2 linked regions of the Halorhodospira halophila SL1 genome follow. The protein of the gene in region 1 interacts with the protein of each later gene in a pairwise test. Links are inferred from orthologs where the notes say so. Each region holds a gene or a part of one and is shown on either strand. Other genes may lie near its edges.

Evidence for each region. The genes of interacting proteins can lie anywhere in the genome.
Region 2: the proteins of uvrA (region 1) and uvrB interact in binary tests that used the Escherichia coli proteins (3 or more experiments, as listed by UniProt). The link is inferred for Halorhodospira halophila SL1 from one-to-one orthologs.

What each region holds. Positions count from the first base shown.
Region 1 is NC_008789.1:2,391,756-2,399,748, reverse strand. Bases 2,709-6,048 are described here. They hold uvrA (excinuclease ABC subunit UvrA), read left to right. Parts: upstream 2,709-3,010; coding sequence 3,011-5,848; downstream 5,849-6,048. Other genes in these bases: HHAL_RS11025 (hypothetical protein), read right to left, coding at 5,878-6,048; ssb (single-stranded DNA-binding protein), read right to left, coding at 2,709-2,787. Also shown: HHAL_RS11040 (heavy metal translocating P-type ATPase), read left to right, coding at 1-2,205; more of ssb, read right to left, coding at 2,305-2,708; more of HHAL_RS11025, read right to left, coding at 6,049-6,396; HHAL_RS11020 (hypothetical protein), read left to right, coding at 6,581-7,042; HHAL_RS11015 (class I SAM-dependent methyltransferase), read left to right, coding at 7,134-7,742; HHAL_RS11010 (NAD-dependent epimerase), read left to right, coding at 7,830-7,993. UniProt on the Escherichia coli protein: The UvrABC repair system catalyzes the recognition and processing of DNA lesions. UvrA is an ATPase and a DNA-binding protein. A damage recognition complex composed of 2 UvrA and 2 UvrB subunits scans DNA for abnormalities.
Region 2 is NC_008789.1:607,461-613,166, reverse strand. Bases 1-2,928 are described here. They hold uvrB (excinuclease ABC subunit UvrB), read left to right. Parts: upstream 1-413; coding sequence 414-2,444; downstream 2,445-2,928. Other genes in these bases: HHAL_RS02745 (SUF system Fe-S cluster assembly regulator), read left to right, coding at 2,892-2,928; HHAL_RS02750 (hypothetical protein), read right to left, coding at 2,458-2,724; HHAL_RS02760 (pyridoxal phosphate-dependent aminotransferase), read right to left, coding at 1-260. In the rest of the region: more of HHAL_RS02745, read left to right, coding at 2,929-3,344; Fe-S cluster assembly protein SufB, read left to right, coding at 3,366-4,841; Fe-S cluster assembly ATPase SufC, read left to right, coding at 4,867-5,619; Fe-S cluster assembly protein SufD, read left to right, coding at 5,621-5,706. UniProt on the Escherichia coli protein: The UvrABC repair system catalyzes the recognition and processing of DNA lesions. A damage recognition complex composed of 2 UvrA and 2 UvrB subunits scans DNA for abnormalities.

The sequences.
Region 1 (7,993 bases):
CGGGTGGAACGCATCGCCGGGCGCCTGCCCGGGGTCACCGAGGCCTCGGTCAGCCTGGCCACCGAGCGGGCCACCATCGCCTACGATCCGGCCCAGGTCAGCCCCGCCGCCATCGCCGAGGCCCTGACCCGGGGCGGGTTCCGGGCCTCGCCGCGCAAGAGTGATGAAGAGGCCGCGGCGGGTCGCGACCGCGAGCTGAGCGATCTCTGGCGTGATCTGGTCATCGCCGCCACGCTGACGATCCCGCTGGTCCTGGTGGCCATGGGCCCGATGCTCTGGCCGGCCCTGGCGGACGCCATGGCCGCCCTGGCGCCGGAGCGCGCCTGGCTCTGGGTGGAGTGGGCACTGGCCACGCCGGTCCTGGGCTGGGCGGGGCGGCGGTTCTTCATCCACGGACTCCCGGCGCTGCGCCGCCTGGCCCCCGAGATGAACACCCTGGTCATGCTCGGCACCTCGGCGGCGTGGTGCTACTCCACCACCGTGCTGATCGCCCCCGGGCTGTTCCCCGAAGGGGCCCGCGGTGTCTACTTCGAGGCCATCGGCGTGATCATCACCCTGGTCCTGGTGGGGCGCTATCTCGAGCTCAAGAGCCGTGGCCGGGCCTCGCAGGCCATCCAGCGGTTGATGGCCCTGCAGGTCCCGACCGCGCGCGTCGAGCGCGACGGTGTGGTCAGCGAGGTCGCGGTCGAGGAGGTCCGGCCCGGGGAGCGGGTGCTGGTGCGCCCGGGCGAGCGGGTGCCGGTGGACGGCGAGGTGGTCGAGGGCTCGAGCTACATCGACGAGTCCATGGTCACCGGAGAGCCGGTGCCGGTGGGCCGGGGTGCCGGGGACGAGGTCATCGGCGGCACCATCAACGGCAGCGGCGCCTTTAGCTTCCGCGCCACCCGGGTCGGGGGCGACACGGTCCTTGGCCAGATCGTGCGCATGGTCGAGGGGGCCCAGGCCTCCAAGCCCCCCATCCAGTCCCTGGTGGACCGGGTGGCCGGCGTCGTCGTCTGGGGGGCCATCTTCCTGGCCCTCAGCGCGGTGGTGCTGTGGACCGCGCTCGGGTTCGGCATCGACCACGCCCTGGTCGTGGCCGCGGCGGTGCTGCTGATCGCGTGCCCCTGCGCCATGGGCCTGGCTACGCCCATGGCCATCATGGTGGGCACCGGGCGTGGCGCCGAGCAGGGCATCCTCTTCCGTCGCGGGGCGGCCTTCCAGGCCTCGGCCGGCATCGACACCGTGGTGCTGGACAAGACCGGCACCCTGACCGAGGGGCGCCCGGCGCTGACGGAGCTAGTGCCCCGGGGCGGCTGGCAGTACGACGAGGTCCTGGCTCGAGCCGCGGCGGTGGAGGCGCACAGCGAGCACCCGCTGGGCGAGGCCGTCGTGGCGGCCGCGCGGGAGCGCGGGCTGGCGGTGCCCGCGGCCGAAGGGGTCGAGGCCGTTGCCGGCTTCGGCATCCGCGGCCGGGTGGCGGGGGCCGACGTGGCCATCGGCGCCCGGCGCTATATGGAGACCCTGGGGGCAGCCATCGAGCCGGATCAGGCCGAGCAGGCCGATGCCCTGGCCCGGCGCGGCCGGACGCCGATGTACGTGGCCATCGACGGGCGCATCGCCGGGCTGATGGCCGTGGCGGACCCGATCAAGGAGGGGGCCAAGGACGCGGTGGTGGCCCTGCAGGGGATGGGTCTGCGGACGGTGATGCTCACCGGCGACGACCGGGCGACCGCCGAGGCGGTCGCCGCCGAGTTGGCCATCCGCGAGGTCCGCGCCGAGGTGCTGCCTGCCGACAAGGAGACGGCCATCAGCGACCTGCAGGCCGAGGGGCGGCACGTGGCCTTCGTCGGTGACGGCATCAACGACGCCCCGGCGCTGGCCCGGGCCGATGTCGGGGTGGCCGTGGGCACCGGGACGGACGTGGCCATCGAGGCCGGCGACGTGGTGATCATGGCCGGCGACCCGCGCAGCGTGGCGCGGGGCCTGGGACTGGCCCGGCAGACCTTCCGCACCATCCGGCAAAACCTGTTCTGGGCCTTCGTCTACAACGTGACCCTGATGCCGGTGGCTGCGGGTGCCCTGTACCCCTTCTTCGGGGTGCTGCTCTCACCGATGATGGCCGCCGGGGCGATGAGCCTCTCCAGCCTGCTGGTGGTCACCAACAGCCTGCGCCTGCGGCACACGGCCTTGCCGGCGCAGGAGGCGCTGCCGAGTCCGGCCTGATTTGTAGAGGCGGGGCTGGGTTGGGAGCACCCGAAACTCCGAGGCCCGCACTGGGCGGGCCTCGGGGTGGGTCGATCGGCTGTCGCTGAAAAGTCCCGATCAGAATGGGATATCGTCGTCGAAATCCGCCGGGGCTTCCTGCATGCCGCCGCCGCCACTGCCACCACCGGCGTCGCCGGCCGGGGCCTGAGCCGGGCGCTGGTCGCCGCCGCCGCCCATGGGCGCGGCACCGCCCCCACCGCCGCGGCTGTCGAGCATCTGCATCTCGTTGGCGACGATCTCCGTGGTGTACCGGTCCTGGCCGTTCTGGTCCTGCCATTTGCGCGTCTGCAGGCGGCCTTCAATGTAGACCTTGCTGCCCTTGCGCAGGTACTCGCCGGCGATCTCGCCGAGGCGGTTGAACATGACCACGCGATGCCACTCGGTGCGCTCCTGCTGTTCACCGGTCTGACGGTCGCGCCAGGTGTCCGAGGTCGCCAGGGCGACGTTGGCCACCGCGCTGCCCGACGCGGTGTAACGGACCTCGGGGTCCCTCCCCAGGTTGCCGATCAGGATGACCTTGTTGACGCCTCTGCTGGCCATGGCCGTGCTCCTCCGAAAAGTCTTTAGTGAACAGTGGGATGGGGCCGCGTCGCGGCCGGCGAAGCGGGGCGGCCACGCTCCGTGTCTGCCGCCCCACAGCTGGCCTCAATGTAAAGGTTTTGCCGGTCCGGCGAAACCGGCCGCAGCAGCGCCGGCGGCCTGACATGTCGTCCCTGGCGCGGTACCTTAAACGGTTCGCCGGCCACATCGCGTCGAGAGCAGCATGGACCATATCCGCATCCGCGGCGCCCGCACCCACAACCTCGACAACCTGGATATCGACATCCCGCGCAACTGCCTGGTGGTGATCACCGGGCCGTCGGGGTCGGGGAAGTCGTCGCTGGCCTTCGACACCCTCTATGCGGAGGGGCAGCGGCGCTACGTAGAGTCGTTGTCCGCCTACGCGCGGCAGTTCCTGTCGATGATGGACAAGCCCGACGTGGATCACATCGAGGGGCTGTCGCCGGCGATCTCGGTCGAGCAGAAATCGGCGTCCCACAATCCGCGCTCCACGGTGGGCACCGTGACCGAGATCCACGACTACCTGCGCCTGCTCTTCGCCCGGGCCGGCATCCCGTACTGCCCCGAGCACCAGGTCGCCCTGGAGGCGAGCACGGTCTCGGAGATGGTCGATCGCATCCTGGCGGAGCCGGAGGGGAGCAAGATGATGCTGCTCGCCCCGCTGGTCGACGGGAGCCCCGGCGAGCACCGGCGCACCCTGGAGCAGCTGCGGAGCCAGGGGTATCTCCGGGTGCGGATCGACGGCCAGGTGGTGGAACTCGATCCGCTGCCCCAGCTCGACGGCGACAGCGCCCACGATATCGAGGCGGTCATCGACCGCTTTCGGGTCCGCGACGATCTCGCCGGGCGGCTGGCCGACTCCATCGAGACCGCCCTGCGCATCGGCGAGGGGGTGGTGCGGGTCGCCTGGATGGACGAGCCGGAACGCGAGGCGCTGGTCTTCTCCGCGCAGCACGCCTGCCCGGAGTGCGGCCACGCGGTGGAGCCCCTGGAGCCGCGGATGTTCTCGTTCAACAACCCTCAGGGCGCCTGCCCGACCTGCGACGGGCTGGGGACCCAGCACTTCTTCGACCCCGAGCGCGTAGTCAGCCGGCCGCAGCTGACGCCGGCCGAGGGGGCGATTCGTGGCTGGGACCGGCGCAACCTCTACTACTTCGCCATTCTGCAGGGGCTGGCGGCGCACTACGGGTTCAGTCTGGAGACCCCGTGGGCCGATCTGCCGGAGTCCACGCGACACTGCATCCTCTACGGCTCCGGCGATGAGGAGATCGTCTTCCACTACCCCGGCCGCAATGGCCACACGGAGCGCGTTCATCCCTTCGAGGGCGTGATCCCCAACCTGGAGCGGCGTTTCCGGGAGGCCGAGTCCGCCACCGTCCGCGACGAGCTGGGTCGCTTCATGGCCCAGCGCACCTGCCCGGAGTGCCAGGGCGGTCGACTGAATCAGCGCGCCCGCAACGTGCGGGTGGAGGGCGTCGCCCTGCCGGATATCGCCGCGCTACCCATCTACGTCGCCCGGGAGCGGGTGCGGGCCCTGGAGCCGGATGGGGCCCGCGGGGAGATCGCCCGGCCGATCCTCGAGGAGATCCGGCAGCGCCTGGGCTTCCTGGAGGATGTGGGGCTGGGTTACCTGACCCTGGACCGGGCGGCGGAGACCCTCTCAGGCGGCGAGGCGCAACGCATCCGCCTGGCCAGTCAGATCGGCGCTGGCTTGGTGGGGGTGCTCTACGTCCTCGACGAACCCTCCATCGGGCTGCACCCCCGGGACCACGATCGGTTGCTCGACACCCTGCGTCGGCTGCGGGATCTGGGCAACAGCGTCATCGTCGTCGAGCACGAGCCGGACGCCATGCGCGCCGCCGACCACATCATCGACATGGGGCCGGGCGCCGGGATCCACGGTGGCACGGTGGTGGCCGCCGGTACCCCGCAGGCGGTGGCCGAGCACCCGGATTCGGTCACCGGGGCGTTCCTCAGCGGCCGGCGCACCATTGCGCTGCCGCAGCGCCGGCGTCCTCCGGAGGACGAGCGCTGGGTGCGGATGACCGGCGCCCGCGGCCACAACCTGCAGGACGTGACCGCCGAGATCCCCGTGGGCTTAATGACCTGTGTCACCGGGGTCTCTGGCTCCGGTAAGTCCACGCTGATCAACGACACCCTCTACCGCAGCGCCGCCCGCGACCTCAATGGCGCCCAGACCAGCCCCGCGGAGCACGATCGCGTCCACGGTCTCGAGCACTTCGAGAAGGTGGTGGACATCGATCAGAGCCCCATCGGCCGCACGCCGCGCTCCAATCCGGCGACCTACACCGGGGTGTTCGGCCCGGTGCGCGAACTCTTCGCCGCCACGCCCGAGGCGCGCGCCCGGGGCTACAAGCCGGGGCGTTTCTCCTTCAACGTGCAGGGTGGGCGCTGCGAGGCGTGCCAGGGCGAGGGCGTGGTCCGCGTGGAGATGCACCTGCTGCCGGATCTCTACGTCGCCTGCGACAGCTGCCACGGCACTCGCTTCAACCGCGAGACCCTGGAGATCCGCTACCGCGGCTACACCATCCACGAGGTCCTGGAGATGACCGTGGACCAGGCCTACGAATTCTTCGAAGCGGTCCCCGCCATCCGCCGCAAGCTCGAGACCCTGCGCGAGGTCGGCCTGGGCTATCTGCGCCTGGGGCAGAGTGCGACGACCCTCTCCGGTGGTGAGGCGCAGCGCGTCAAGCTGGCCCGGGAGCTCTCGCGGCGCGAGCACGGGCGCAACCTCTATATCCTGGATGAGCCCACCACCGGGCTGCACTTTGCCGACGTGGAGCAGCTGCTCGCGGTGCTGCAGCGCCTGTGCGACCACGGCAACACCGTGGTGGTGGTGGAACACGACCTGGACATCATGCGCTGCGCGGACTGGATCATCGATCTGGGGCCGGAGGGCGGCGACGGCGGCGGGCAGATCCTCGCCGCTGGCCCGCCGGAGCACGTGGCCGAGAGTGCGGCCTCTTACACCGCCGCGTATCTAAGCCAGGCCCTCGGCACGGGGCCGGTCGCCGGATAGGCCAGTGCGTACCCCGGCGGCCCCGGGTGTTACCCGCCCGCGAGCCCCAGCGTCACCAGCAGCTGCCGATTGCCGGGGTCCGTGTCCACCTCGGTGACGCGGACCCGCTTGAACATCCCGGTGGGCAGGGATTCCGCCCAGCCCTGCTGATCGATCCAATGATCGACGCGCACCCGGGCCCGGTTGCCGATGATCTCCATCTCGGGCATGCGTCCCAGCGCCCGCAGGACGAAGGGGGCGGCGAAGAAGGGGGAGGTGCGCTCCAGGTGCAGCTCCACGGAGGGGCCGGCGGTACCGGGCGGCGGTGCCACCGCGATGAAGGTCACCGAGAAGGGGATCCACACCCCTTTCTTCTTCTCGCCGCTGACCACGATGCGCCCGCCTTCGCTGATGCGCAGCGTCAGGTGGCGCAGGCTGGGGTCGTTGGCCCCGGTCACCGTTCGTGCCATGGCCCGTTCCGGAATGGGCACGCAGACGCTGCGCTGGCGCAGGCGCTCGGCGATGCGTGAACCGGTCCGGATCAGCTCCTCGGGTAACAGGCGTTCCATCCTTGCTCCTCGTGGCTCAGGCGGGCCGCAGGCGGGCTCGATCCTGCGGGGCCCGATCAGTATGCCACCGGGGCGTGCCGGGGGCGGAACCGGTCGCGCCGGGTGCGCGCAGCCCCTCGCAGGTGCCATCCTGAGCGATACTGTACCGAAGAGCGGTATCCGTCAGCCTGGAGGGAGAAGCTTGATGCTGCGCATTCGCCGTTCCGCTCCGGCCCTGATCCTGGTGCTGGCCCTGGCGTTGGTGGCCGCTGGCTGCGAGCGCAGCGGGCCCAGTCCCACGGAGTCGGAGGTCCGTGACCTGCTGTTCGAGGACGAGACCGAGTTCTACCTCGGGGACGTCAAGGTTTTTGAGTTAGTGGACTTCGAGCTCGTTTCTACCCACGAGCGCGATGATGGCTCCTATCTGATCCGCGTGCGCAAGGAAGTGGCGATCACCGAGGAGGGGGTGGAACTCCTGCGTGACCCGGGCGCCTTCGGCGAGCGCGCCTTCAGCAGCGATACCCCGCTGGACAGCCTGGAGATGGTGTTCACGCTGTGGGGGTTTGCCCTGCGCCAGGCGGGGCAGGTGGAGCCCGGCAGCACCATGGAGCACAAGGATGAGCTGGAGCTGGTGCGCACCGATCAGGGCGAGTGGCGGATCTGGTAGGATCCCGCGCGATGCGAGCGGTGGCCCGGCAACCGGCGGGCCGCCCGCCGATGGAAGCCAGCCCCTGACCCGTGAGGTCCGCATGCCCGGCATCCGCAGCGCTGTTTACGACGCCCTGATCCTTCGCCTCACCGCCCGCTGGTACGCCGAGGTGCTCGAGCGGCTGCCCGAGGGGGCGCATGTGCTGGATGTGGGTGTGGGGACGGCGGGGGCCCTGCTGGCCAACGCTGAGCGGGTCCGGGAGCGGGATCAGCGGGTAACCGGCATCGACATCGATGGGGACTATATCGAGCGGGCCCGCCAGCGGGTTGCGGCCTCGGTCCTGGCCGAGCGGGTCGCCCTGCACCACGAATCGGTCTACGACCACGACGGTGGGCCGTACGATGCCGTCTACTTCTCGGCCAGCTTCATGCTCTTGCCCGAACCGGAGCGGGCCCTGCGCCACTGCGCCAGGCTCCTGCGCCCGGGAGGGTGCCTGCTCTTTACCCAGACCATCCAGCGGCGGCGGGCGCCGTGGCTGGAGCGCCTCAAGCCGATGCTCAGGCGGATGACCAGCATCGACTTCGGGCGGGTCACTTATGAGGAGACGTTCCGGGCGCAGATCCGCGCCGGCGGTCTGGAGCTGGAGGCCTGGGAGACCCTCGCCGAGCACGCCGGGCGGGCCTCCTGTCTGGTGGTGGCCCGCCCGGCTGGCGGCTAGGCGGGTCCGCCCTGTACGGCGAATCGGGCCTCGGGTACCCTAAAGGCCGTTTTTCCCCGGTGTAACTGCGCGAGAGGAAGGAAACCCGTGCGAATCCTCGTCACCGGCGTGGCCGGTTTCATCGGCATGCACTGCGCCCGGCAGCTGATCGAGGCGGGCCATCAAGTCGTCGGAATCGATAATCTCAACGACTACTACGACGTAACCCTCAAGGAGGCGCGCCTGGACGAGCTGCGCCGCTGCGAGGGGGA
Region 2 (5,706 bases), 1.8 Mb from region 1 along the record:
TGGTTGTCGCGCTGGAGCTTGTCGATGACCGCCTGCTTGAGTTCGGTGGTGCCGTCCACGGCGGTGTAGCGCGTCTGCCCCTGCTGGGCGGCCTGGACGGCGGCCTCGATGATGTGTGCCGGGGTGTCGAAGTCCGGCTCGCCGGCGCCGAGGCCGATGACGTCGTGGCCGGCGGCGCGCAGCTCCGCGGCGCGGGCGGTGACGGCGAGCGTCGGCGATGGCTTGATGCGCTGGACGCGATCGGCAAGCTGAAGGTCCATGGTTTGGCTCCGCGTTGAAAGTTGGGCTCGGGGAGTATGATAAGGGTTTTGGGTTCAGTGTTCAGGGTTCAGACTTTATGACCGCCGGAGTCAGAGGTGTAGCTTGCAGAGCGTGATGCGGAACGACCTGCCGAAGGCGTGTGCGGGGGGGGAATGACTGAGCGGTTCAAGCTGAACGCCCGTTTCCAGCCCGCTGGGGATCAGCCCCAGGCGATCGACGAGCTCGTCGACGGGATCGAGTCGGGGCTCTCGGACCAGACCCTGCTTGGGGTGACCGGTTCGGGCAAGACCTTCACCGTCGCCAACGTGATCGAGCGGCTGCAGCGTCCGGCGATCCTGCTGGCGCCGAACAAGACCCTGGCCGCGCAGCTCTACGGCGAGATGCGCGAGTTCTTGCCGGAGAACCGCGTCGAGTACTTCGTCTCCTACTACGACTACTACCAGCCCGAGGCGTACGTGCCCTCCTCGGATACCTTCATTGAGAAGGACGCCTCGGTGAACGAGCACATCGAGCAGATGCGCCTGTCCGCCACCAAGGCGGTGCTCGAGCACAAGGATACGGTCATCGTCGCCTCGGTCTCCTCCATCTACGGGCTGGGCGACCCGCAGGCGTATATGTCGATGCTCCTGCACCTGGTGCGCGGTGAGCAGATCGACCAGCGGGCGATCCTGCGCCGGCTGGCCGAACTGCAGTACACCCGCAACGACACCGAGCTGACCCGGGGCACCTACCGCGCCAGGGGCGAGGTGATCGACATCTTCCCCGCCGAGTCCCCCGAAGAGGCGGTCCGGGTGCAGCTCTTCGACGACGAGATCGAGGAGATCAGCTGGTTCGATCCGCTCACCGGCGAGGTGCTGCGCCGGGTGCCGCGTGTGACCATCTACCCCAAGACCCACTACGTCACCCCGAAGGAGCAGATCCACCAGGCCGTGGAGCAGATCAAGGAGGAGCTGCGCGAGCGCCTGGATGAGCTGCGGGCTGCCGACAAGCTGGTGGAGGCGCAGCGGCTGGAAGAGCGGACCCGCTTCGATATGGAGATGATGCTCGAGCTCGGCTACTGCAACGGCATCGAGAACTACTCCCGCTATCTCTCCGGCCGCGGGCCGGGAGAGCCGCCGCCGACTCTGTTCGACTACATCCCGCCGGAGGCCGTGCTGTTCATCGATGAGTCCCACGTCACCGTTCCGCAGATCGGCGGCATGTACAAGGGCGACCGCTCGCGCAAGCAGACCCTGGTCGAATACGGGTTCCGGCTGCCCTCGGCGCTGGACAACCGGCCGCTGAAGTTCGAGGAGTTCCGCCGCCTGGCGCCGCAGACGGTCTACGTCTCGGCCACGCCGGGCCCCTTCGAAGAGGAGCACGCCGGGCAGGTGGTGGAGCAGGTGGTCCGCCCCACCGGGCTAGTGGACCCGGAGGTGGAGGTGCGTCCGGCTACTGCCCAGGTCGACGATGTCTACGGCGAGATCCGCGCGCGCGCCGAGCGGGACGAGCGGGTGTTGGTCACCACGCTGACCAAGCGTATGGCCGAGGACCTGACCGAATACCTGGAGGAGAACGGCGTCCGGGTCCGCTACCTCCACTCCGACGTGGACACGGTCGAGCGCACCGAGATCATTCGTGACCTGCGCCTGGGCCACTTCGATGTGCTGGTCGGCATCAACCTCCTGCGCGAGGGGCTGGACATCCCCGAGGTCTCGCTGGTGGCTATCCTCGATGCCGATAAGGAGGGCTTTCTGCGTTCTACCCGCTCGCTGATCCAGACCATCGGTCGGGCCGCCCGCAATATCGATGGACGGGCGATCCTCTACGCTGATCAGATGACGGACTCCATGCGCCGCGCCATCGACGAGACGGAGCGGCGGCGGGCCAAGCAGATCGCCCACAATGAGGCCCACGGCATCACCCCGCAGGGGATCCGCAAGGAGGTGCCCGACATCATGGAGCGCGGTGGTGTGCCGGCGCCGGGGGCCCCGCAGCGGGCGGCCCGGGTGGCCGAAGAGGCGGGCGAGTACGCCGGGCTGTCCCCCGCCGAGGCGGTGCGGCGGATCCGCGAGCTAGAGAAGCGTATGCAGGAGCACGCCCGGGAGCTGGAGTTCGAGGAGGCGGCCCGGGTGCGCGACGAGATCCGCCGCATCGAGCAGCACGCCCTGGGCGGAGGCGGCGCCGCGGCTGCCGCGTCCTGAACCGGCCGCGGCCTCAGCTCGGGCGGCGGTTCTGCATCAGCGTTTCGATATCCAGCTGCTTGTCGCCGTGGCGGGTGCGCATGAGCACGTCGTGCTCGTAGTGGTAGTAGCGCGCGATGAAGTACGCCGAGCGCAGGGCCGCGATCTCGCTGTGCGAGTTGCCGATGTGCTGGACACGGCCCTGCTCGTCGTAGAAGACCACCTCCCAGCCGTTGTCCCGTTCCTCGATGATCAGCCGGTAGGTGGTGCGCAGTCGCGGCTTGTGCGGCTGAGGGGTCAACAGTAGCCCTCCTGACAGGTTGAAACAGACTCCATCCTCCCATGGATCGGCACGGCTGTGGTGATCTTCAGCCCGGGGGGTGTCTGTCTGTAAGTGTTCTAAAAAGTCTTCCCTTCCCCGATTGGAATATGTACCCTCTGGGTACGGATTGAGGGAAATCAGACACCATGCTCCGAATCAACCGCGAGACTGACTATGGCGTGGTCATCCTCTCGGCGATGGCGCGCCGCCCGGGGGAACGGGTCAATGCCGCCCAGCTGGCGGGGGCCCACGGGCTGCCCCAGCCGATGGTGAGCAAGGTCATGAAGCAGCTGGTGCACGCCGGACTGCTGTGCTCCTATCGCGGCGCCAAGGGCGGCTACGGACTGGCCCGGCCACCCGAGGAGATCTCGGTGGCCGAGGTCATCGAGGCCCTTGAGGGACCCATTGCCTTCACCGAGTGCGTCGAGAGCGGGACCGATACTTGCACGCATGTTGAGGATTGCAACGCCAGCGCCGCCTGGTCGCGGATCAGCTCTGTGGTCCGTCAGGCCCTGGCGGCGGTGAGTCTGGCGGAGATGGGCGAACCGGCCAGCGCGCCGGTGGGGATCTACCCCCGTCAACAGGTTATTGGCCACTGAGCAGCCGGAGGCTTGGGCGACATGGCGAGCAGCAACGAGACCATCGAACGGTTCACCAGCCGGGGTTACGAGGCCGGCTTCTTCACCGATATCGAGCAGGAGTTTGCACCACCGGGGCTCAACGAGGAGACCATCCGGTTCATCTCCGAGAAGAAGGGCGAGCCGGAGTGGATGCTCCAGTGGCGGCTCGAGGCCTACCGCGGCTGGCTGGAGATGGCCGTTCCGGAGTGGCAGAACGTACAGTTCCCGCCCATCGACTTCCAGGCCATCTCCTATTACGCCGCTCCCAAGGAGGGGCCGAAGAGCCTCGATGAGGTCGATCCCAAGCTGCTCGAGACCTATGAAAAGCTCGGCATCCCGCTGCACGAGCAGAAGATGCTCGCCGGTGTCCAGGAGGCGGAGGAGGGGACCGAGCGCCCCAACGTGGCGGTGGATGCGGTCTTCGACTCGGTCTCCGTGGCCACCACCTTCAAGGAGGAGCTGGCCAAGCACGGCGTGATCTTCTGCTCGATCTCCGAGGCGCTGCACGAGTATCCGGAGCTGGTGCGGCAGTACATCGGCAGCGTTGTGCCGCGCAAGGACAACTTCTTCGCCGCCCTGAACTCGGCGGTGTTCTCCGATGGCTCGTTCGTCTACATCCCCGAGGGGGTGGAGTGCCCCATGGAGCTCTCCACCTACTTCCGCATCAACGCCGGGCATACCGGGCAGTTCGAGCGCACGCTGATCATCGCCGAGAAGGGCAGCTCGGTGTCCTACCTGGAGGGGTGCACCGCACCGCAGCGTGACGAGAACCAGCTCCACGCCGCCGTAGTTGAGCTCTACGCCCACGATGATGCGCAGATCAAATACTCCACGGTGCAGAACTGGTACCCCGGCGACGCCAACGGCGTCGGTGGCGTCTATAACTTCGTCACCAAGCGCGGCCTGTGCGCCGGTAAACGCTCGAAGATCTCCTGGACCCAGGTGGAGACCGGCTCGGCGATCACCTGGAAGTACCCGAGCTGCGTGCTCAAGGGCGACGACTCCATAGGTGAGTTCTACTCCGTGGCGGTGACCCGGGGCCGGCAGCAGGCCGATACCGGCACCAAGATGATCCACATCGGCAACAACACCCGCAGTCACATCATCTCCAAGGGGATCTCGGCGGACTACGGGCAACAGAGCTACCGTGGTCTGGTCAAGGTGCTGCCCACGGCGGGCAACGCCCGCAACTATTCGCAGTGCGACTCCATGCTGATGAGTTCCCACTGCGGTGCCCACACCTTCCCGTACATCGACATCCAGAACCCCACGGCGCAGCTCGAGCACGAGGCGACCACCTCCAAGATCGGCGATGACCAGATCTTCTACTGCAAGCAGCGCGGGATCAGCGAAGAGGATGCGGTCTCCATGATCGTCAACGGCTTCTGCAAGGAGGTCTTCCAGAAGCTGCCCATGGAGTTCGCCGTCGAGGCGCAGAAGCTGCTCGAGGTCACCCTCGAGGATAGCGTTGGATAAGACAGAATCCCAGGAGAGGCAGACCATGCTGAAGATCAACAACCTCCATGCCAGCGTCGAGGCGACCGAGATCCTCAAGGGCATCGATTTCGAGATGGGCCCCGGCGAGGTCCACGCCATCATGGGGCCCAACGGCTCGGGCAAGAGCACGCTGTCCAAGATCCTCGCCGGCGACGAGAGCTACGAGGTCACTGACGGCTCGGTGACCTTCGACGGGCAGGACCTGTTCGAGATGGAGCCCGAGGAGCGGGCCCGGGCCGGTGTCTTCCTCGGCTTCCAGTACCCTGTGGAGATCCCCGGGGTGAGCAACAGCTACTTCCTCAAGGCTGCCGTCAACGCCGCCCGCGAGGCTCGGGGCGAGGGCGAGATCGACCCGGTCAGCTTCCTCAAGATGGCCCGCGAGCGGGCGCAGTGGGTGAAGCTGGATGAGTCGCTGCTCAGCCGGCCGGTCAATGCCGGCTTCTCCGGCGGCGAGAAGAAGCGCAACGAGATCTTCCACATGGCCATGCTTGAGCCGCGGCTGTGCATCCTCGACGAGACCGACTCGGGGCTGGACATCGACGCGCTGCGTGCCGTGGCCGATGGCGTGAACAGCATGCGCGATCCGCAGCGCTCGTTTCTGATTATCACCCACTACCAGCGGCTGCTCAGCTACATCGTGCCGGACCATGTGCACGTCATGGTCAACGGGCGCATCGTGCGCTCCGGCGGCAAGGAGCTGGCCGAGGAGCTGGAGCGGACCGGCTACGCTCTGTTCGAGGACGAGGAGGCTGCCTGACATGGGAGCAGTGGAAGAGCTCAAGAGCGTGCCCCGCGCCGTCTTCGACGGCCGTACGGCACGGGGGCCGGAGTGGCTGGCCGAGCG